Regions from separate parts of the Symbiobacterium sp. genome, predicted to be linked through region 2. Evidence: predicted binding sites of a transcription regulator. Region 2 holds the regulator's gene; the other holds the start of a gene.
The links. The regulator HrcA, encoded in region 2, represses chaperone genes, less so after heat shock. The targets are predictions, from matches to a motif close to TGTTAGCACTCNNNNNNNNNGAGTGCTAACA.

Region 1: a site for HrcA is predicted at 6,276-6,306, ahead of groES (co-chaperone GroES). Genes of this name have one in related genera too.

Annotation. Positions count from the first base shown of each region.
Region 1 is NZ_JBFNEH010000009.1:54,073-65,604, forward strand. Features, by position in the region: gene AB2385_RS04725 (molybdopterin biosynthesis protein) at 1-522, shown strand, start outside; gene moaA (GTP 3',8-cyclase MoaA) at 552-1,541, shown strand; gene moaC (cyclic pyranopterin monophosphate synthase MoaC) at 1,555-2,046, shown strand; gene AB2385_RS04740 (RNA polymerase sigma factor) at 2,160-2,420, shown strand; gene AB2385_RS04745 (hypothetical protein) at 2,389-2,688, shown strand; gene AB2385_RS04750 (hypothetical protein) at 2,959-3,474, shown strand; gene AB2385_RS04755 (hypothetical protein) at 3,584-4,291, shown strand; gene AB2385_RS04760 (PHP domain-containing protein) at 4,311-5,969, opposite strand; gene groES (co-chaperone GroES) at 6,335-6,628, shown strand; gene groL (chaperonin GroEL) at 6,646-8,277, shown strand; gene AB2385_RS04775 (HAD family hydrolase) at 8,418-9,200, shown strand; gene AB2385_RS04780 (MFS transporter) at 9,284-10,492, opposite strand; gene AB2385_RS04785 (hypothetical protein) at 10,633-11,169, shown strand; gene AB2385_RS04790 (hypothetical protein) at 11,147-11,532, shown strand, end outside.
Region 2 is NZ_JBFNEH010000021.1:37,202-48,733, forward strand. Features, by position in the region: gene AB2385_RS08455 (16S rRNA (uracil(1498)-N(3))-methyltransferase) at 1-450, opposite strand, end outside; gene prmA (50S ribosomal protein L11 methyltransferase) at 447-1,361, opposite strand; gene AB2385_RS08465 (hypothetical protein) at 1,378-2,175, opposite strand; gene dnaJ (molecular chaperone DnaJ) at 2,240-3,391, opposite strand; gene dnaK (molecular chaperone DnaK) at 3,499-5,355, opposite strand; gene grpE (nucleotide exchange factor GrpE) at 5,390-6,010, opposite strand; gene hrcA (heat-inducible transcriptional repressor HrcA) at 6,160-7,185, opposite strand; gene guaA (glutamine-hydrolyzing GMP synthase) at 7,377-8,915, opposite strand; gene hpt (hypoxanthine phosphoribosyltransferase) at 8,934-9,476, opposite strand; gene AB2385_RS08500 (DUF1256 domain-containing protein) at 9,650-10,252, opposite strand; gene AB2385_RS08505 (aromatic acid exporter family protein) at 10,335-11,372, shown strand; gene AB2385_RS08510 (hypothetical protein) at 11,422-11,532, opposite strand, start outside.

The DNA of each region.
Region 1 (11,532 bases), on a different contig from region 2:
ACGGGTGACTACAACACCTCGTACGTGCAGAAGTACCTCGGCCGCCCGGCGCTGCTGGTGCTGCTGGCCCGGCGGGAGCAGGGTTTCATCGTGCCGAAGGGGAATCCCAAAGGCATCACCAGCTTCCGGGATCTGACCCGGCCCGACGTCCGGTATGTGAACCGGCAGCGGGGTGCGGGCACTCGCCTGCTGCTGGACTACCACCTGCGGCAGGAAGGGATTTCGCCGGCGCAGGTGCAGGGGTACGATTGGGAGCTGTTCACGCACCTGAACGTGGCCGCCGCCGTGAAGGCGGGCGACGCAGACACGGGGCTGGGCATCCGCTCCGCTGCCCAGGCGCTGGACCTGGATTTCGTCCCGGTGGCCTGGGAAGAGTACGAGCTCTGCATCCCGGCGGAGCTGGAGTCTCACCCTGGGGTGCAGGCGGTGCTGGAACTGCTGCGCGATCCCGAGTTCCTGAAGGCCGTGGAAGCGCTGGGCGGATACGACTGCAGCGAGTCCGGCCGGATTCGCCGGGTGTAGCCGCCACGACCAGAAAGGGGGAGACCGCGGTGATCGACCAGTGGGGCCGGAAGATCAACTACATGCGGGTCTCGGTCACGGACCGCTGCAACCTCCGCTGCGTCTACTGCATGCCCCTCACGGGCGTGCAGCTGGGCCCGCATCACGAGTTCCTCACCTACGAGGAGCTGCTCCGGATCATCCGGATCGCCGTCGGCCTTGGCATCGACCGCATCCGCGTCACCGGCGGGGAGCCGCTGGTGCGCAAGGACATCGTGAAGTTCCTGGCCCAGCTGAAGCCGCTGGGCGTGAAGGACCTCTCGCTCTCCACCAATGGCCTCCTCTTCCCGGCGATGGCCCGGGACCTGAAGGCCGCAGGCGTCGACCGGGTGAACATCTCGCTCGACACGCTCCGCCCGGACCGGTTTACGAAGATCGCCCGGCTGAAGGGCAGCCCGGCGGAGGTGCTGGCGGCGGTGGACGCCGCGCTGGAACTGGGCATGGAGCCCGTCAAGCTCAACATGGTGGTCATCCGCGGCTGGAACGACGACGAGATCGGCGATATGGCGCGCCTCACGCTGGACCGGCCGGTGCACGTGCGCTACATCGAGGTCATGCCCTTCTCGGAGGCGCACGAGTTCACGCTGGAGAACCTGGTGCCCGCCGCCGAGATGCGGGAGCGGCTGCTGGACGAGTTCGGTGACCTGGAGCCGGTGCGCGAGGGTGTGAAGGGCAACGGGCCCGCCAGGTACTGGCGGATCCCCGGGGCGCAGGGCACGGTGGGCTTCATCTCCGCCGTCACCGAGTGCTTCTGCGGCGACTGCAACCGAGTGCGCCTCACCGCCTCCGGCAAGATCAACCCGTGCCTGGGCCACGTCCACGAGGTAGACCTGAAGCCGATCCTCCGCGACCCCGGGAAGACAGACGAGGACCTGAAAGCCGCCCTGGTCGATGCCATCCTCAGGAAGCCCCGGGAGCACAACTTCGACGACGTGCAGTCGGACTACGTGCTGCGCGTGATGCACGGCATCGGCGGCTAGGAGGGACCGCGTCATGGCAGAGTTGACGCATCTGGATCAGCACGGCAACGCCCGCATGGTGGACGTGGGCGGGAAGCCCGAGACCGAGCGGGTGGCGGTCGCCCGGGCGGAGGTGCGGATGCGCCCTGAGACTCTGGCCCTGATCCAGTCGGGCGGCGTGCCCAAGGGTGACGTGCTCGGCGTGGCCCGGGTGGCCGGCATCATGGCGGCCAAGCGCACGGGGGAGCTCATTCCCCTCTGCCACCCGCTGCCCATCACGCAGGCCAGCGTCGACTTCGCCTTCGACGAGGCCGGCGGCCGGGTGCTGATCGAATCACGGGTCTCCACGGTGGGCCGGACCGGGGTGGAGATGGAGGCGCTCACCGCCTGCGCCGTGGCGGCGCTCACCATCTACGACATGGCGAAGGCCGTGGACAAGGGCATGGTGATCGGCGAGATCCGCCTGGTGAAGAAAACGGGCGGGAAGAGCGGAACGTACGTGCGACCCGGGGAAGCAGTAGAGTAGCGCAGACCCCCGTGCCAGGTGACGGCACGGGGGTTTTTCGCAAACACCTGCCGCGAACGGAGCGTCTCCGTTTTCCCTCTCTCTTAGTGAGATCAGCGAGAAAGGACCCGGCCATGGACTACTTCCAACTGCTGCGGGCCCACCAGGGCTACCTGGAGCGGATCGCACCGGCGATGCTGGGGAACCGTCCCGACGCCGAGGACGCCCTCCAGGAGGCGGCCCTGTCGGGCTACCGGCACTTCGACCAGCTGCGGGACGGCCCGCCTGGTGCTCACGCCGGCGGTGAAGGGGGTTCCCGTCGACGCCGTCTGGCCCATGGAGGAGGGGGCAACGGCGGACGTCATGGGTGTGCCGGTCGCCCTGACCAGCTTTGAGCGGGAGGACGACCGCATCGGCTTTTCCTGGCAGAGCCCCGACCGGGAGGGGTTCGTGGGGGTTGCCCGGTTCGAGGTCATCGATGCCGCGGGCAACGCCCACCCGCTGGGGGGCTCCTGGGAAAGCCTGTCGAACTCCGTGGGGGAAGGAGTAAGGTACCAGCACTATGCGGCTGAACTCCCTGAGGGCGTGGAGCCGGTGGCCGTCCGGGCCACCCAGGCGGGGGTGCTGGTGGAAGGACCGTGGGTGTTTGACCTGCCGCGATAGCCTGCCGCGGCTTCTACGGGGAAGCCCCTGCGCCGGAAGGCGCGGGGGCTGCTCGGCTGCGCCTTCGCCGCCGGCGCCTTTCCCGCTGCGCCGGGTCGACCCGTGAGGGCTCGGACGCTCGGTCTCAGGCTGATGGAGGACGGCATGGCGGCGGACGATTGCAGCGTTGGGGCGCGCCCGAGCGGTTCTCTTACATCTCGACTATTCATCAGCAGGAAAATCGAGGCCAGACCGCGTACTCTACACGTGAAACCCAGTTGAGGTGATCACATGCTCAAGCTGCGGCTCCAGACGGCCTTCCTGCTGCTGATCGGGCAACTGCTGCTGGGCGCGCTGGGCTGGTTCCTGTCCGGCCGCCTGCCCTGGGTGGGGCTCCTCGCCACGCTGGCCCTGCTCTGGTACGCCTGGCGCCTCGGCGTGGTGTTCCGGGACGAGGCGGAGCGGCGCACACGGCGCTATCGGGCGTCCGCCGCGGCGTGGACCGGCTTCCTCGCCCAGTTGCCCGGCCTCCTGCTCCTGCCCTACTGGGCGCCAGGGTGGATCTACTCGCTCTGGCAGGGCGCATTCCTGCCCGTCCCGGCCGTGCTGGAGCGCTACTGGCCCGGCATGGGCGGCCGCGTGATCCCCTGGCTCTGGCTCACCGCCGTCTTGGTGGTCCTCCTCTTTACCCGCCCGGCCCACAAAGAGCGGCGACAGGAGGCTCCCGCCCAGCGCCTTGCGCCGGGTGAGTGGGCCCCGGCCCGGCGTTTCGCCGACGTACAGAAGCGGGGACTCAAGGTGCGCTGACCCGCGTTCAACGCAAGTATGCAGACTGTTACGAATAATCTGTAAGAAAAAAGGGTGGCGTTCTACCCCTGGTGAAATCCCCCCACGCGCATGCATGGGGGGGATTCGTGTGCTGCGTAGGGTGAGGGAGTTGCACCGGCCGTCCTACCTGATCTTGCGGGCACGGCCCGGGGACACCGGGGACCGCCCCCTCGCGGCGCCGTTCGCCTCGCCCGACATCATGGTGGGGCCGGACGGCAGGCCGCAGGCTGTGGTGTGGAACCTCGGCTTCCGGGAGGTTACGGCCACCACCGAATTCTACGTCGTGCCTGCCGGCCTGCCGGTTGCCCCCGAGAACGCCCGCCTGCTGGGCGTGGGCAACCCGGCGATCATCGAACCCGGCCGGTCGGTGCAAGTGCGCTGCAACCGGGCCTGGTCGGGGGGACAGGCCGACGTGCTGCTGGTCATGGCGTTTCACCCGGACCTCGACCCGGTCGTCCGCCCCTTTGATCCTCAGGCAGACCGACACGTGGGGCAGATGAACTACCCCTGGGTGGGCACCTTCGCCGGGCGGCTGGGCGAGCGCCGGGTGCGGGTCGAGATCCGCCCTGCCCTCCAGGGGCTGTACCGACTCAGACTCTATGAGAATGGAGCCGGCTTCCCCCGGTGCGACCGTGTGATGAAGCCCAACGGGCACCGGTTCCACTGGCTTGAGGTGGAGGGGGAGGTGCGGCTGTTTTTTGACCTTGCGGTCGTGAACAACAACCGGCTGGCGCTGGGCGTCGGCCCCCGGGGCGGTCCCGCCGAGAAGGGGGTGCTGGACCGGGTCGAGGCGTAGGGCCGCACGGTGCCGGAGGCTACCCCTGCTTGGGCGTTGCGAGCCAGTCCAGCAGGTCGGGCGGGTCCATGGCGTTCAGCACGTCCCCGGGCTCCACCCAGCCCCGGCGGGCCTGCCAGACGCCATAGGGCATGTGCTCCAGCTCCCGCACGGAGTGGGCGTCGGTGTTGATCGCCAGCTTCACCCCCGCCTCCCGGGCCAGGCGGGCGTGCACGTCGGAGAGGTCGAGCCGGGACGGGCTGGCCGAGATCTCCAGGGCCGTTCCGGTGCGGGCGCAGGCCTCCAGCACGCGCTCGAAATCAAGGGCGGCGGGCTCCCGCCGGGCGATCACCCGCCCGAAGGGGTGGCCGATGATGTCCACGTGGGGGTTGGCGATCGCGCGGAGCAGCCGCTCGGTCTGCTCCTCCGCGGGGAGTCCCAGGTGGCTGTGTAACGACGCCACCACCACGTCCAGCTCGGCCAGCAGCTCGTCCGGGTAGTCCAGCGAGCCGTCCCGGAGGATGTCCACCTCAGCGCCGGCGAGGAGGCGGAAGTCCTCCCACTGGTCCAGCCGGCGGATCGCGGCGACGTGCTCCCGCAGCCGCTCCGGAGTGAGCCCGCGGGCGATGGTGAGGGACTGGGAATGGTCGCAGATGGCGAGGTAGCGGTAGCCCAGGGCCCGGGCCGCCTCGGCCATCTCCGCCAGCGTTGCCGTCCCGTCGGAGGCCGTGGTGTGCACGTGGAGGTCGCCCCTGAGGTCGGACAGGGTGACCAGGCGGGGCAGCCGCCCGGCGCGGGCCGCGGCCACCTCGCCCCGGCCCTCCCGGAGCTCGGGCGGGATGTAGGGGAGGCCCATCGCCCGGTAGACGGCGGCGTCGGGGGCGGCAGAGCCGGGCCCGGCTTCCGCGGGCGTCTCGCCAGTCCTGCGGGGATCGAACCCCTGCCCTGCCAGTTCCGCCAGGTGGGCGGGCGAGCCCGTCCGCTCCAGCAGCGTGAGGGCGAACGCCTCGGGCGGCACCAGCACCGGGTCCAGCGGGCGCGGGAGAGCGGGCAGGCTGTCCAGGTACTCCCGGACGGCGGCGGGTTCCCGCGTGGCAATCACCACGTCGATGTCCGCAACAGTCTCCTGCCGCCGGCGCACCGAGCCCGCGACCTCCGCCCGGAGCACGGCCGGATGGCTGCGCAGGTGCTGCAGCAGCGCCTCGGCGACCGGGAGGGCCACCCCGATCGAGACCCGGTCGGGCCGGCGGCGCACCCGCTCCACAGCCTCCAGGATCGCCGCCTCCCGGCGCGGCCCCATGCCGGGCAGCTCCCGGAGCTTTCCTTCCCGGGCGGCCAGCTCCAGCGCCTCCAGGCTGTCCACCCCCAGGCGCCGATAAAGCAGCATGGCGGTCCGGGCGCCGAGGCCGGGCACGCGGGTGAGGTCGACCACCCCGGGCGGAACCGCCTGCCGGAGTTCCTCCAGGTAGCCAATGCGGCCGGTCTCGAGGAGCTCGCCGATCTTGGCGGCGATCGCCTTGCCGATGCCGGGCACCCGGGTGAGGCGGCCCTCCCGGGCCAGATCGGCCACCGGCTCGGGAAGCAGCCCGACGGCCTCGGCGGCCTTCCGGTAGGCGCGCACCTTGAACGGGTCTCCGCCGGTGAACTCCAGCAGGTCTGCGATTTCGTACAGCGCTTCGGCCACCGTGAGATTGTCCATCATCAGATACCTCCTGGAACACGTGCGGTCTGGGGGTTCAGGCCGCACGTTCTGGCGCGGCTCTCCGGGCGGGTCGGGATACGGCGCCGGCGGACTGCTGTTCTGGGGTGGAGTTGCCGCCGGGGCCGGACGCGGCGCCCCGGAAAGCGTCCTTGCACCGCTCTAGAAAAGCCGGGGACGGGGGTGCCCCCCTTCCCGCTGGCAGTGCATGGCGCCCGATATGGCAGCCAGCGCTTGGCCCGGCGCCAAAAAAAGCATCCTGAGGGGCTTGACTCCCTTTGGAACCTTCTCTATCATAGGTCATGGTGTTAGCACTCAGGGGTAGCGAGTGCTAACAGATTCACCACTGAGGAGGGACCTTCGAGATGAACATCAAGCCGTTGGGCGCTCGGGTCGTCATCAAGCCGCTGGAGAAGGAAGAGCGCACCAAGAGCGGCATTCTGCTGCCCGATACCGCCAAGGAGAAGCCCCAGCAGGGCAAGGTGATTGCCGTGGGCCCTGGCCGGACGCTGGAGTCGGGGAGCAAGGTGGAGCTCGAGGTCAAGGAAGGTGACACTGTCATCTTCTCCAAGTACGCGGGCACCGAGGTCAAGATCGACGGCGAGGAGTACATCATCCTGGACGGCGAGCGGGACATCCTCGCAATCGTTCAGGGTTAAGGGAGGTTTACGCATAGATGCCTGCCAAGCAGATTCTCTTCGATGAGACCGCCCGGCGCAAGCTCCAGGCCGGCGTTGATGCTCTGGCCAACACCGTGAAGGTCACTCTGGGTCCCCGTGGCCGGAACGTTGTTCTCGATAAGAAGTTTGGCGCTCCGCAGGTCGCGAACGACGGCGTGACCATCGCCCGTGAGATCGAGCTTGAAGATCCCTTCGAGAACATGGGCGCTCAGCTGGTGAAGGAGGTCGCCACCAAGACCAACGACGTCGCGGGCGACGGCACCACCACGTCCTGCGTGCTGGCCCAGGCCATCGTGAAGGAAGGCCTGAAGAACGTCACCGGTGGCGCCAACCCGATGATCCTGAAGCGGGGCATCGAGAAGGCTGTCGACGCCGCCGTCGAGGCGCTGCGCAAGATGGCCATCCCCGTTGAGACCAACAAGGCCATCGCCGAGGTCGCCTCCATCTCCGCCAACAACGACCGGGAGATCGGCGAGCTCGTGGCCAAGGCCATGGACACCGTCGGCAAGGACGGCGTCATCACCGTCGAGGAGTCCAAGACCCTCCAGACCGAGCTGGAGACCGTCGAGGGCATGCAGTTCGACCGGGGCTACGTGTCGGCTTACTTCGTCACCGACACCGAGAAGATGGAGGCCGTCCTGAACGAGCCCTACATCCTGATCACCGACAAGAAGATCTCCGCCGTGCAGGACCTGTTGCCCGTGCTGGAGAAGGTCGTGCAGCGCGGCAAGCCCCTGCTGATCATCGCCGAGGACGTCGAGGGCGAGGCCCTGGCCACGCTGGTCGTCAACAAGCTGCGCGGCACCCTGCAGGTCGCAGCCGTTAAGGCTCCTGGCTTCGGCGATCGCCGGAAGGCCATGCTGGAGGACATCGCCATCCTCACCGGCGGCGAGGTCATCTCTGAGGAGCTGGGCCGCAAGCTGGAGAACGCCACGGTCGAGTCCTTCGGCCAGGCCCGCCAGGTGCGCATCGAGAAGGAGAAGACCACGATCATCGATGGCGCCGGCTCGGCCGAGGCCATCAAGAACCGGGTCGCCTCCATCAAGCGGCAGATCGAGGAGACCACGTCCGACTTCGACCGCGAGAAGCTGCAGGAGCGGCTGGCCAAGCTGGCCGGCGGCGTGGCGGTCATCAAGGTCGGCGCGGCCACCGAGGTCGAGCTGAAGGAGAAGAAGCTGCGCATTGAGGACGCCCTGAACGCCACCCGGGCGGCCGTCGAGGAGGGCATCGTCGCCGGCGGCGGCGTCGCGCTGCTCCAGGCCCAGAAGGCCATCGACGAGCTCATCACCAAGCTCGAGGGCGACGAGAAGGTCGGCGCCCAGATCGTCCGGCGGGCCGTTGAGGAGCCGCTGCGCTGCATCGTCGAGAACGGCGGCCATGAGGGCTCCGTCGTGGTCGAGAAGGTCCGCAACCTGCCGGCCGGCCAGGGCTTCGACGCCCTGAAGGAAGAGTACGTCGACATGGTCCACGCCGGCATCATCGACCCGGTGAAGGTCACCCGCTCCGCACTCCAGAACGCTGCCTCCATCGCGGCCCTGATCCTGACCACCGAGGCGGCCGTGACGGAGAAGCCGGAGAAGAAGGAGAACAACGCCAACCCCGGCATGGGCAGCATGGACATGATGTAAGGGTCAGCCACGGGCAGCCGTCCGGATGCACAGCCGGTTTGACGGCCAGTCTGCGGCGGATTGCCACGAGCACCCCCCAGTTCACCGCTGGGGGGTGCTCCTTTTATGATAAGATAGTCCAAACATGGGAGGTGGAGCCGGTGGTCAGAGCGGTCCTTTTCGACCTGGACGAGACGCTCCTCCTGGACGAGCCGGTGACGCGGGAGGCCCTGGCCGCGGCGGCGGCCCTGGCGGGGCCGCAGGTCGATCCGGTGCGGCTGGCGGAGCGGGCCTGGGCCGAGGCCAGGCGCCTGTGGGCGCAGGGCCCCCACGCCGCGTACTGCGAGCGCATCGGCCACAGCGCCGCCGAGGGGCTCTGGGCGCGCTACGACCGGGGCGACCATCCGGCCATCGCCGGGCTGCGGACCTGGGCGCCCGGATACCGGGTGGCGGTCTGGCGGGCAGCGCTGGCAGAGCAGGGGATCCGCGACGACGGCCTGGCCGAGGCGATGGCGGAGCGGTTCGCCGCCGCGCGCCGGCGGTACCTGTGCTACCCGGAGGTCGACCCGCTGCTGGCCGCGCTGCGGGAGCGGGGCTACCGCCTGGGCATCGTCACCAACGGCGTGCCCGACCTGCAGCGGACCAAGCTCGAGGGGGCGGGCCTGAACGCGGCGTTCGACGCGGTGGTCATCTCGGGCGAGATCGACTGCGGCAAGCCGGAGCCGGGCATCTTCCACCACATCTGCCGCGCGTTGGCAGTCGAGCCCGGTGAGGCCGTGATGGTGGGTGATAACCCTGCGCGCGATGTGGCCGGCGGTCGCGCCGCCGGCTTACGCACCGTGTGGGTGCAGCGATTGGGCCGGGCGCGGGATCCCCGCCACCCGGCCGACCTGGAATGCATGGACCTCGCGGCGATCTTGCCGTGGCTGGACCGCCTGGCGTAAGCGCGGCCGGGCCCCCTGCATGCCGCAGGGGGCCCGAGGGTATCACCGTGACCGCCGGTGTTGCTGTGCCGGCGCCGGGAGTCCTAATCCGCCGCGCTCTCCGACCCGGTGGGCACAGGCTCCCGCAGGCCCACCAGCACCCAGGCCAGGTCGGCCAGCAGCAGGGCGCCGGTGACCGGGAAGACCGCCCGGGGGCCGAAGGCGGCCGCCAGTGCGCCGCCCACCAGCGGCCCGGCGGTGTTGCCCATGAACATCGCCGACTGGGTGACGCCGAACGCGCGGCCCTGGAGTTCCCGGGGCACGCTGCGGGCAATCAGGCCGTTGGCGGCCGGCATCAGACCGCCGGTGAAGAGGCCCAGCACGAACCGGAGGGCGATCATGTGCCAGACCTCGCTGGCCATGCCCTGCAGCAGGTACATCGCGGCGGCGCCGCCCAGGGCGGCCGCGATGATGGGCCGGCTGCCCACCCGGTCCGAAAGGCTGCCCACCGCCGGCGAGATGATCACCTGCGCCAGGCCCGTCACGCTGAAGACCAGGCCCGAGAGCAGCGAGACCCAGCCGGCGGGGGCGTCCAGCTCCTCCAGGTAAGTGGAGAGAATCGGCTCCGCGGTGAGCACCGAGAACATGTTCATGAAGAGAACCACCGCAACGCCCATCACCACGGGATAGCGGCGTACAATCGCCACGGCCGATCCGGTCTCCTGCCGCTCGCCGGCGGGAGCCGGAGTGAAGTGCTCCTGGATCGTGAACAGCACGATGAGGCCGGCCACCAGGCAGGAGCCGCCGGTGAGGAAGAAGATCGGGCGATAGCCGATCACCTGGGCCAGCAGGCCACCCACGATGGGTCCCAGAATCGACCCGGCCATGTTGCCGGTGCCCAGCATCCCGAGGGCCCGACCGGCCTGGTCACGCGGGGCGATGCCCGAGAGGTAGGCGGTGGCCGCCGCCGGGAAGCCGGCTGCGACGCCCTGCAGCAGGCGCAGGAGCAGCAGCTGCTGCGGCGACTGCGCAAAGCCCATCAGGGCGACGATGACCCCCATCACCAGCGTGCTGCGCAGCATCATGGGCTTGCGCCCCACCCGGTCCGACACCGCCCCCCACAGCGGCGATACGATGGCCATCGTCACGAAGTTCGCGGCGAAGATCACGCCAGACCAGAGGCTGATGGCCGGGCCCTGCACGCCGATCTCCGCCAGGTAGCGGGGCAGGAAGGGCATGATCAGGCTGAAGCCGACCTGAATGAGAAAGCTGCAGAACCACAAGATGTAAAGATCACGACGCCAACGCGCCATTTTCATACATACCCCCAATAGTCAACGACGCTAATTATCATAGCACCGTAACAGCTTGGTGTCCATTGCAGAGGAATCAACGGCAGAATGGGCGAAGTTTTAAAGCTACGGCTACGCCTCCACACGGGAGGGAATTTTGAATGGAAACGGCACATCAGGAGCGGCCAGACACCCGCGTCGAGCGCTACCTGGTCGGCGGCCTTCTCGCAGCGGCCCTGGCGGGCATCGGCTGGCTGATTGCCCGCCTCCGCGGCGCGGCGGCCGGTCCGCACCCGCTGGAGTTCGTGGGGCTTGTGCTCTTGCTGGTCCTGGTCGCCTACCTGTGCCTGTTGGGTCATGAACTGCTCACCGTTTGCTACCTGTTGGGGGAACAGGAGCTGCGGGTCTGCCAGGGCCGCCGGATGGCGATCATCGACCTCACGCGGCCCATGCGGCTGCACCGCTGGTTGAACCGCTGGAACGGCGAGGCCGCACCCCGGGAGCTGGGCGGGCTGGTGGTAGAGTGGTACCCGCCGCTGGCCGTGGTCCGCACCGGCATCTGGGTGGTGGAGGGGGAGGACCCCGCCGGGCAGCGACGGGCGCTGGCCCTGCGGCCCTCGCCGCGGCTCCTGGCCCTGCTCCGGGAGTGGGCGGTGCCGAGGTGGGGGGAGGAGCATGGCGAAACTCCTTGGTTCTGAACTGGTACTCGTCCTCTTGACGGGCCTGTTCGCCGCCCTGGGCGCTCCCTGGCTTTCCGGGCGGCCCGCTTCGTTTGCGCTCTTCCTGGTGGGTCTCCTGATGGCTACGGCCTTCGTGGGGCTCTATGCGCTGGCCAACCTGGCCGGGAGGCGCCTCCGGCCGGCGGTGAGCCTGGCCGTGGGAGGCGCCGCCCTGGTGCTCACGCTGTGGAGACCGGCCGAAGGCGTCACCCATCTGGTGGGCGTCGCCGCCGGCGCGCTGCTGACCCTGCTCGGCGCCGCCTTCCGGCGGGGGGCGGGCAGCAGCCTGTTCGCCTACGCCGTGCCGCTGCTGGCTGCCCATTACCTGCTCCTGCCGCTCCT
Region 2 (11,532 bases):
GTGCAGGTGCGTCACCCGGGGCACGGCCCCCCGGCGCGACTGCTCCGCCGCCTCCCGTGCGATGCGCTGCCAGCGCTCCGTGCGCTCGGCGGCCTTTTGCGCGTCCAGCTTCACCACGCTGCGGGACGTGGCAACAGGGGTGAACTCGGCAATCCCCAGCTCGGTGCCGTGCTGGATCACCCGCTCCAGCTTCTCGCCCTTGGCGAGGCCCTGGAAGAGTACAATGCGGATGCGCGGCTCGCCCGCAGCCGGGCGGCTGGCCGTGATACGCCCCCAGGCCAGGCCGTCCGCGACCTCCTCCAGCACGCAGTCGTAGTGCATACCCTGGGCCAGGACGATAAACGGCGTTCCGGGCACCGCGCGCAGCACCCGCAGCAGGTGATGCGAGTCGGCCCGCGAGAGGGCGACCCGCTCGCCCTCGACCCGGTCGAGGAAGAAGCGGGTCGTCACGGCTTCATCGCCAGGATGGCCACCCAGCCATCCTGCTCGTGCACGCCCACCGGCGTCAGCCACGCCTCGGTCATCGCCGCGGCCACCTGGTCCCGCTTCTCGGCGATGATTCCCGAGGCCAGGAAGCGGCCGCCGGACTTCAGCCGGCCGTACACGTCGGGCAGGATCTCCACGATCACCGAGGCGATGATGTTGGCCACGATCAGGTCGGCGCCTTCGTGCGCCACCTGGTCCAAAGTCGCCCGCCGCACCTCCACCGGCGTCCCGTTCCGCCGGGCGTTCTCGGCGGCGACCTCCACCGCCACCGGATCGGTGTCGATGGCCAGCACGGAGCCGGCGCCCAGGCGGCAGGCCGCGATGGCCAGGATGCCTGAGCCCGTGCCCACGTCGATCACCCGGGCACCCGGCCGCACGAGCCGCTCCAGCCAGCGCAGGCAGAGCGCCGTGGTGGCGTGGGTGCCGGTGCCGAAGGCCATGCCGGGGTCCAGATAGAGCGGCAGGTCACCCGGCTGCAGGTCGTACTGCTCCCAGGAAGGGATGACGACCAGCCGCTCGCCCACCCTGAGCGGCTTGAAGTAGGCCTTCCAGTTATTGGCCCAGTCTTCTTCCTGGACCCAGCGGAAACGGGCCGGCTCCACGGTGCCCAGGCCGAGGGCCCGGATCTCGTCCAGGGCGGCCTCCAGCCGCAGCCGCTGCTGCTCCAGGTCGTCGGTTTCCGGCAGCCAGGCCGTCACCGTCACCCACTCCGGGTCGCCCGGCTCCAGGTCGGTGGCATCCCACCGGGATCGGTTCTGCTGCACGGCCAGGGGGTCGTCCACGGCATACCCGCCCCCGCTCAACTCCATGAGCAGGTTTCCCACCGCGTCGGCCGCGCCTCGGCGGCAGCGGATCGCTGTCTCCAGATAGCGCAAGTGTTCTCCTCCTCGTTCAGTCCGCGGCCGCCTGCCGCAGCTCATCGGGCAGTGCCAGCGGCCCGGACTCGGGATACGTCCAGCTGAGGCGGTACTGAAAGCTGGTACCGGTGCTGGCCGGCCGGTCCACCTGAATGGTGAACTGCAGGGGCCTGAGCGTCCGGGTGTCCACCCAGAGCCGGTAGAGGACCCGCTCGCCGTCGCCGGGCGGCCTCACCTGCATCACGGCGGGGTCCAGGTCCAGGGCGAGGACCACCGCCTCGCTGTCGCCCATCCGCTCCCGCCGCAAGAGCTCGGCCCCGCGCAGGCCCGCCACCAGCGGTGCGGCCAGATTGTCAGGCTGAAAGGCCACCACGTCCACCGCATCGGCAGTCGGGGCGCGGAGCCAGCCCCCGCTCCGCACCTGCCGTACGTAGAGTTCGCCGTCCACCAGGTAGTATTCGAAGGGCGTGCGCACCGTGCCGGTGCCCACACTGCCGGCCAGGTGCAGCAGCGGCGGGTCGGCCTGGTACTCGCCGGTGAGCTGGGTTTCGGGAAAGAAGCCGTCCGGCGAGCTGCCGGCCAGGGTGGCCGCGAAGTCGTACCGCTCCACGGCCAGCAAGGCCAGGCCGGCGGCCTCGGCCACCTGGGCCGGCGTGAGGTTCCGGGTGCGGTCGCTGAGCGTGCGGAAGCCCCACGCCGCGGCCACGCCCACCAGGACGGTGAGAAGCACGGCCAGAATCCCCCGGACGCGCCGGCGGCGCCGCACCGCTGCCCACTGCGCGGGCGGCAAGGTGGGGTCGAACAGCGGATCACGGCGGGACGAAGGCGACACGGCTGCATCTCCTCTTCATCAAGCAGGGCCTCTCCCGCGCACCGGGAGAGGCCCGCTGGTTCTGCTAGCGGCCACCCAGGGCATCCTTCATCCGATCGAAGAATCCCTTCTCCTTGTGGTCGGACATGCCCGCCACCCGCTCGCCCCGCAGGGCGGCCAGCTGCATGAGCAGCTCCCGCTCCCGCTCGGAGAGGCGGCTGGGCGTCTTCACCTTGAGCACCACGTGCAGGTCGCCCCGGCCCGGGGCCCGCAGGTGCTTGGTGCCTCTGCCCTTGAGGCGGATCGTGTCGCCCGGCTGGGTACCTTCCGGCACCCGCACCATCTCGGGTCCGTCCAGCGTCTGCACCTCGATCTCGGTGCCCAGGGCCGCCTGAATGAAGGAAATCTCCACCTCGCTGTAGAGGTCGTCGCCCTCGCGGCGGAAGCGCCGGTCGGGCCGGACGCGCATCACGATGAACAGGTCGCCGGGCGGGCCGCCCCGCTCGCCGGCCTCGCCGTAACCGGCCATGCGCAGGCGCGTGCCCGTCTCCACGCCGCCCGGCACCTTCACCTCCACCCGCTGGTACTTCTGCACGCGGCCGCGGCCGCGGCAGGTGGGGCAGGGCGACTCGATGATCTTCCCCTCACCCCGGCAGCGGTCGCAGGTGCTCACGTTGACGAACCGGCCGAACACGGTGTTCTGCGTGATCTGAATCTGGCCGGTGCCCTTGCACTTGGGGCAGGTGACGGGCTGCGTGCCCGGCCGGGCACCGGAGCCGTGGCAGGTGTCGCAGTCCTCGGTGCGCGGCACCCGCAGCTCCTTCACGCAGCCGAAGGCCGCCTCCTCGAGGGTGAGCTCCAGGTCGTATTCCAAATCGGCGCCGCGGACGGGTCCGCGGGACGAGCGAGACCGCCCGCCGCCGAAGAACATCTCGAAGATGTCGCCGAAGCCCCCGAAGTCCTGCCCGAAGCCACCAAACCCTTCAAAGGGGTTGCCCCCCATGCCGCCCATCTGCTCCGCGGCATGGCCGAACTGGTCGTACCGGGCCCGCTTCTCGGGATCGGAGAGGACCTGATAGGCCTCGTTGATCTCCTTGAACTTCTCGGCCGCGTCCGGGTCGTCCTTGTTGGCGTCCGGGTGGTACTTGCGGGCGAGGTTGCGGAAGGCTTTCTTGATCTCAGCCTCGGTGGCGTTCCGGGGAACGCCCAGCACCTCGTAATAGTCACGCTTGGCCAGTCGGCCCACCCCCTACTGCTTAAAAGTTACCACCGGGGCTGCCCTGGGGCAAGCGACAGGAGGGAGGCAGCAAGCGGCCCCCCTCCTGTTGTGCCGTCCAGTCCGGCCTACTTGTCCTCGTCCTTCACCCTGAACTCGGCATCCATGTGCTGGCCGTCGCCGCCGGTCGTGCCACCGGTCGTGCTGCCGCTGGCGCCGCCAGACTGGGTGCCGGTCCCGGCGCTGGCCCCGGCCTTCTCGTAGATGGCGGAAGAGAGCTTGTAAACCGCCTCCGTCAGCTCCTCCGTGGCCTGCTTGACCTTCTGGATGTCGGAGCCCTTCAGGGCCTCCCTGACCGGCTCGATCTTGCTCTTCACCGCGTCGATGAGCGACGGGTCGATGCCCTTGCCCTCCGACTCCTTGATCATCTTCTCTGCATTGTACACTGCCGCGTCGGCATTGTTCCGGATGTCGGCCTCCTCGCGCCGCCGCTTGTCCTCGGCGGCCATCGCCTCGGCCTCCTTGACCGCCCGCTCGATCTCTTCCTTGGACATGGAGGTCTGCGACTGGATGGTGATGTGCTGCTCCCGGCCGGTGCCCAGGTCCTTGGCCGACACGTGCACGATGCCGTTGACGTCGATGTCGAAGGTGACCTCGATCTTGGGCACGCCCCGCGGTGCGGGCGGGATGCCGTCGAGGATGAACCGGCCCAGGGTCTTGTTGTCGGCGGCCATCTCGCGCTCGCCCTGCAGCACGTGAATCTCCACCTGGGTCTGGCCGTCGGCGGCGGTGGAGAAGATCTGGCTCTTCCGGGTCGGGATGGTGGTATTGCGCTCGATCAGCTTGGTGAACACGCCGCCGAGGGTCTCAATCCCCAGCGAGAGCGGGGTGACGTCCAGCAGCAGGACGTCCTTCACGTCGCCCTTGATGACGGCGGCCTGGATGGCGGCGCCCATCGCGACGACCTCGTCGGGGTTGATGCCCTTGTACGGCTCCTTGCCGAAGAACCGGCGCACGGCCTCCTGCACCGCGGGGATCCGGGTCGAGCCGCCCACCAGCAGCACCTTGTCGATGTCCTTGGGCTCGACACCCGCGTCCCTCAGGGCCTGGCGGGTGGGCCCCATGGTGGCCTCCACCAGGTCGGCCGTCAGTTCCTCGAACTTGGCCCGGGTGAGGGTCTCATCCAGGTGGACCGGACCCTCGCTGGTCATGGTGATGAAGGGCAGGTTGATGTTGGTGGTGGTCACGGAAGAGAGCTCAATCTTCGCCTTCTCGGCGGCCTCACGCAGCCGCTGCAGGGCCTGCCGGTCCTTGCGCAGGTCGATGCCGTGCTCCCGCTGGAAGCGGTCGGCGATGTAGTCCACGATGCGCTGGTCGAAGTCGTCGCCGCCCAGCTTGTTGTTGCCGGCGGTGGCAATCACCTGGAAGGTGCCGCCGCCCAGCTCGAGGATCGACACATCGAACGTACCGCCGCCCAGGTCGAAGACCAGAATCCGCTGGTCCTCGCCCTTGTCCAGGCCGTAGGCCAGGGCAGCCGCGGTCGGCTCGTTGATGATGCGCAGGACTTCCAGGCCCGCGATCGTGCCGGCGTCCTTCGTCGCCTGCCGCTGGGAGTCAGTGAAATAGGCCGGCACGGTGATCACGGCCTGCGTGATCTTCTCACCCAGCTTCGCCTCGGCGTCTGCCTTTAGTTTGGACAGGATCATCGCCGAGATCTCCTGCGGGGTGTACGACTTGTCGTCGATGCGCACGCGATAATCGGAACCCATGTGCCGCTTGATCGACATGATGGTGCGGTCGGGGTTCGTGATGGCCTGCCGCTTGGCCACCTTACCGATCAGGCGCTCGCCGGTCTTGCTGAACGCCACCACCGACGGGGTGGTGCGGTCGCCTTCCGCGTTCTCGAGCACAACAGGTTCGTTACCTTCCATTACCGCCACACAAGAGTTGGTGGTGCCCAGGTCGATGCCAATTACCTTGGCCATCTGCCGTAAGCCTCCTTAAGAACAGGTCTGCCCGCTAGCTCAGCTTGTTGACCTTGACCAGGCTCGCCCGAATCACCCGGTCCCCCAGGCGGTAACCCTTCTGGAACTCGGCCAGCACGATGCCGTCTTCCTGCTGCGGATCCTCGTCCGTCATCATGGCCTCGTGCAGGTTCGGGTCGAAAGGCTTCCCCACGGCCTCGATGGGGGTGACCCCCTCCTTGCTCAGGAGGTCGCGGAACGAGCGGGCCGTGAGCTCCACGCCCTGGCGCAGCCGCTCGTCGCCGGGAGTGGGCGGCGTGGCCAGTGCTCTTTCTAGATTGTCGAGCACGGGCAGAAGGTTCAGGAGCAGCCGCTGGTTTGCGTAAACCGCCACTTCCTCCTTCTCCCGCTGCATGCGACGCCGGTAATTCTCAAAGTCAGCGTGCAGCCGAATCAGCCGATCGGTGAGCTCCGCCACCTTCGCCTGCGCCGCCTGGAGTTCCTGCTCAAGCTGCCCGGGCTGTTCCGCCTCGGCCGAGCCGGCGCCTTCCGCCGTCCCCTGCGGGGCCTCAACCGGTTCCGGCGCGGACTCAGCCGCTTCCAGCCCGTCGGGCGGAGCCTGCTCTGGTTCCGGCGGCTTCTGGTCCGGAGGGTTGTTCCTGGACTGCTCCTCCATGGATGCCGGTCACCTCTTTTTCCTGTTAGCACTCGACCGGAACGAGTGCTAACGCATTCACAAATGAACATAGCACCGGCCCGTAGCGGTGTCAAGCCCAACGCAGCGCACAAAAAGGCCCGGGGACTCGCTTTCCCCGGGCGCCATGCCTACCGGTGAACCGATGCCTCGCTGAGATAAGCGGCCACGGAGTTGAGCACCGAGACCACCTTGGCGTACTCCATCCGCTTCGGTCCGATCACACCCATCTTGCCGATGGTCTTGTCGCCCAGCCGGTAGGTCACCGTCACGATGGAGCAGTCGGCCAGCTCGCGCAGCCGGATCTCCTCGCCGATCTGAATCTCGACCTTGTCGGTCTCCCGGTCCAGCTGCAACACCTCGGCGACGACATCTTCCTGCTCCAGGAAGGAGAGCAGGCTCTTCAGCTTGTTGACGTCCCGGAACTCCGGCTGGTCCAGCATGTGGGTGGTGCCGCCGAAGTAGAGGCGCCGCCGTTCGCCCGGCTCCATCCGCTCCTCGAGGAAGTAGAGCGCCTGCTCCAGCAGGATGCCGTACTTGGAGAGCTCCCGGTGAAGCGCCTGGAGGGCTCCGCGGGAGAGCGAGTCCACCCGTTGCCCCCGCAGTTGCTCGTTCAGGACCTCAGACACCTGCTGGAACTCCAGCATGGTCACCTCGACGGGCAGCTCCAGCACCTGATTCTCGATCTGACCCGCGTCGGTGATGTAGATCATCAGCGCCCTGTCCCGTCCCAGAGGCACCAGCCGGATTTCCTTGAACACCGCCTTGCCGAACTGCGGTCCCGAGATCACCGCCGTCAGGTGCGTGGTATCGGAGAGAAGGCGCGCCGTCTCGCGCACCAGGACGTCGATCTCGCGAATCTTGCGCTTGAAGGTCTGGCTGATCCGCTCCTGTTCGGCGCGGCTCATCGAGTACTCGGGCATCAGGCAATCGACATAGTAACGGTAGCCGCGGTCCGAGGGAATTCGGCCCGCCGAGGTATGCGGCTGCTCCAGGTAGCCCATGTCCTCGAGATCGGACATCTCGTTGCGGATCGTGGCAGGGCTGACTCCGAGGTTGTACTTGCGCGCAATCGTCCGTGACCCGACCGGCTCCGCGGTAGCGACGTAATCCTCCACAATCGCCTGCAGCACCTTGTTCTTGCGGTCATCAATCACGGGGAGTCACCTCCGCACGGGCCCCAGGTGCCAAAAGGGCATTGACCCATTAGCAGTCAACGCCCGCGAGTGCTAACGCACCTAGCATGAAAATAGCATCAACCCGTAGGAAAGTCAAGGGACGCAAGGCTGCGGCGGCGCCGAGAAGAAGGAGCCGGAGGCACGCCGCCCCGGCTCCATATAGATACGCACTATTCCCATTCAATGGTTCCCGGAGGCTTCGAGGTCACGTCGTACACAACGCGATTCACGTGCGGAACCTCGTTCACGATGCGTCGGGCGACCTGCTCCAGCACTTCCCAGGGGAACCGGTAGAAGTCGGCCGTCATGGCGTCTTCCGAGGTGACCGCCCTGAGGATGATGGGATACGCGTACGTCCGTTCGTCGCCCATCACGCCCACGCTGCGAACATCCGGCAGCACGGCAAAGGCCTGCCAGAGCTCGTCGTAGAGCCCGGCCCTCCGCACCTCCTCCACGAAGATGTGGTCGGCCTCCCGCAGGATCGCCAGCTTCTCCGGGGTGACCTCACCCAGCACCCGGACGCCGAGCCCCGGTCCGGGGAACGGATGGCGGCCGACGATCTCCTCCGGCACGCCGAGGGCCCGCCCGACGGCCCGGACCTCGTCCTTGAACAGCTCCCGGAAGGGCTCGATGAGCTGGAACTGCATGTCCTTCGGCAGCCCGCCCACGTTGTGGTGCGACTTGATCACGCGGGCGGTGTCGGTACCGGACTCGATCACATCGGGGTAGACGGTTCCCTGCACCAGGAAGTCGATCCGCCCCAGCTTGCGGGCCTCATCCTCAAAGACGCGGATGAACTCGTTCCCGATGATCTTGCGCTTCTGCTCGGGATCCGCGACGCCCTTCAGCTTGCTCAGGAAGCGCTCAGAGGCGTCGACGTGCACCAGGTTGATGTGGAAGTGATCGCGGAAGGTGCGCACCACCTGCTCGGGCTCACCCTTGCGCATGAGGCCGTGGTCGACGAACACGCAGGTGAGCTGGTCGCCGACGGCCTGGTGGACCAGCACCGCCGCCACCGAGGAGTCGACGCCGCCCGACAGGGCGCACAGCACCTTGCCGTCGCCCACCCGCTGGCGGATCGCCTCCACCTGATGGGCGATGAAGGACTCGGTGGTCCAGTCCCCCTTGCACCCGGCGATGTTAAAGAGGAAGTTCCGGATGATCTGACGGCCCTGAGGCGTGTGCGCCACCTCCGGATGGAACTGCACGCCGTACAGACGACGCTCGTCATCACCCATCACGGCTGCCGGCGTGTTCTCGGTAGCACCCAGCACCCGGAACCCGGGCGGCATCCGCTTCACCGCGTCGAAGTGGCTCATCCAGACGGGGGTTTCCCGCTCCAGGCCGCTGAGCAGTGGGTGCTCCTCGGCCAGGCGCAGCGTGGCCTTGCCGTACTCCCCGCGCTCCGGCCGTTCCACCTCGCCGCCCAGCTGTAGCGCCATGAGCTGCATGCCGTAGCAGATGCCGAGGATCGGGATGCCCAGCCCGTATACCGCCGGGTCGATGCGAGGAGCACCGGCGGCCAGGACCGAGGCCGGGCCGCCGGAGAAGATAATCCCCTTCACGCCCGCATCCCGGTAACGCTGCGCCGGGGCGCTGGCCGGCCAGATCTCGCAGTAGACGTGCGCCTCCCGCACGCGGCGTGCGATCAGGTGGCCGTACTGCCCCCCGAAATCCACAACCACGATCAGGTCGCTGTGGTAGCTCATTCCGCGTCTCCTTCCGAATCAGGCTCTGCCGTAAATCTCCGGCTTGAGGATGCAGATATCACGCAAGTTGCGGTACTTCTCGCCGAAGTCGAGCCCGTTGCCCACCACGAAGAAGTCCGGCACCTCGAAGCCGCAGTAGTCAACGGTGACCGGAACCTTCCGGCGGGAGGGCTTGTCCAGCAGGGCCGCCACCTTCAGCGATGCCGGGCCGCGCTGGGACAGGTACTCCTTCAGGAACTTGATGGTAAGGCCCGTATCCACGATGTCCTCCACAATGAGGACGTGCCGGCCTTCCAGCGTGTAGTCCAGGTCCAGCAGCACGCGGTGGACGCCGGTGGACTTGGTGGCTGCACCGTAGGACGAGATGCGCATGAAGTCGAGTTCGGCCGGGATGGTGATGGCGCGGAAGAGGTCGGAACAGAAGAGGGCGGCCCCTTTCAGGATGCCCACCACCACCAGGTCCTTACCTGCGAAGTCCCTTGAGATCTGTGCGCCCAGTTCCGCGACCTTGGCCTTGATCTCCGCTTCCGTAATGAGCACGCGTTCGATATCCTGCTGCATCGTCGCGGTCTCCTCTCCTGCCCTGGATTCGCCTGTATTGGGAACAGTCTACCCGTCCTGTAGAGACACGTCAAGGTCACTATACCCCCACATGTCAAAGGCCGTACATGGCCATACAAAAAGGGTTCGCCGCACGCGGCGGCGAACCATCGGGCGACGATATCGCATCTCTTTCACGCCAGACCGGTCTGAAGCATCTGCCGGCGACCGAAGAGCCTTCCGGACTCGTAGTCGGCCCAGAAGGCCATGAGGCCGTCGGCGATCACCTCCGCCATGCCCACGGTCTGGTCGAGGCCGGCGAACCAGATCATGAAGGGGAAGTTGGCCATTCCGCCCATGATGTGCACCTGGCCCACCTGGGGCAAGTTCTTCCCCATTGCGGCGCCGGGGCGCAGGGGGCCGGGGGTCAGCGTAAGGCGGCCGGGCCGGCCCACCGCCGCGTCCACGGCAATGAGGTACGGCAGCTTCTCCCGTCGGAGCGCCCGGGCTCGCGCCTCGGACAGCCGCCCCCGCAGGTTGGTCGCGTGAACCGGGTTCTCGAGGTCGCCCACGTACTCCCCGGTGAAGCCCTTGCGCTTGAGGAACCAGCCGGTGAACGGCCCCAGGGAGTCGCCGGTGGAGCTGGTTGCCCCCACCAGGAAGAAGACAGGGAAATACCGCTCCGCCTGCGCGTGCGCCCGGAACTGGTCGCCCAGCGCCCTGGCGAGCTGCCGAACGGCCGTCGGGTCCTGAAAGTGCACGTCGACCACCGGTGATCGTGCGCCATCGCGGGACACCGGGCACTCCTCCTTTGTTTCGGTAATTCTGACTATAACAGGAGTTACCCGGCCTGTCAATCATTGGATGCAGGTGATCAAGATGGATTTCCCCCTGCGCGTGCTTCAGCCGTTCCTTGGCGCCCGCATCATCAAGACCGGCGTGGCGGTGTTCCTGACGCTGGCCCTGCTGCACTGGTTTGGCTCGGCCTACGCCACCTTCGGCGCCGTGGCCGCCGTGCTCGCCGTGCAGCCCACCCTCAGCCAGGCCCACGAGGTGTTCCGGGAGCAGCTCCTGGGCAACGCCGTGGCCGGCCTCGTGGCCACCCTCCTGGGCCTGTGGCTCCCCGTGAATCCGCTCACCATGGCCCTGGCCTCGGTCCTCGTCCTGGGGCTGCTGGTGCGGCTGCGGCTCCCGGACGCGGCGGGCCTGGCCGTGGTGGTCGTCCTCTTCGTGATGGACCGGCCGGAGCAGGACTTCCTCGCCTACACCCTCGCGCGCATGGGCGTCATCGCGGCCGGCATGGCGGTGGGATACGTGGTCAACCGGCTCATCCACCCGCCGGACGCGCTGGGGCGGGCCAAGGCGGAGATCGCCGCCGGCAACGGGAAGGTCGAACGCTTCCTGGAACGCCTGGTGCGAAGCCTCGGAAGCCCGCAGGACTATACCAAGGAGGAAATCAAGGCCGACGCGGTCGCGGCGCAGGCGCACCTTTCAGCCGCCCGCTCCACGCTGGACCTGGACACGCGGGAGGTCCGTCAGCCGCGCGCGGCGTTGCTCAAGCAGGCGAACAACTCGCTGTTCGTATTTGTGGAGGCGATCACGGACATTCACAAGCTCATCCTGGAGGCCGGCGGCCTGCCCCACGGGCCGGAGCGGGAACTGCTGACGGCGGTCCTGCGCGCCCTGCAGGCCTACCGGGCGTCGGTCATGGACCGGGTGCTGAACGAGGGTCCCGGCGATCCCGACGCCGCCCGCAGGTACCAGGAGGCCCTTGCGGCCTTCAGCCGCAGGGTGGAAGGGCTGATCGACCACCGCGACCGGCGGGAGTTCGGCCTCCAGCTGCACCTGGTGCTGGCCGAGATTCGTCATATGGGGTGGCGAATAGACGCGCTGGCCCGCCTCTGCGAACAGGCGTGACGGCAGGCGCCGCCTCCCGCGGCCCTGCCGTCTCCTCTCGCCCGCCCGGCTATTGCACCAGGCCGTAGCCGGGATAGTATCCGTAAGGGATGCCCATCATGCCGGGCGGGTACTGCTTGGCGAAACCGCCGCCGGGGGTCATTCCCCACACGGGAGGCTT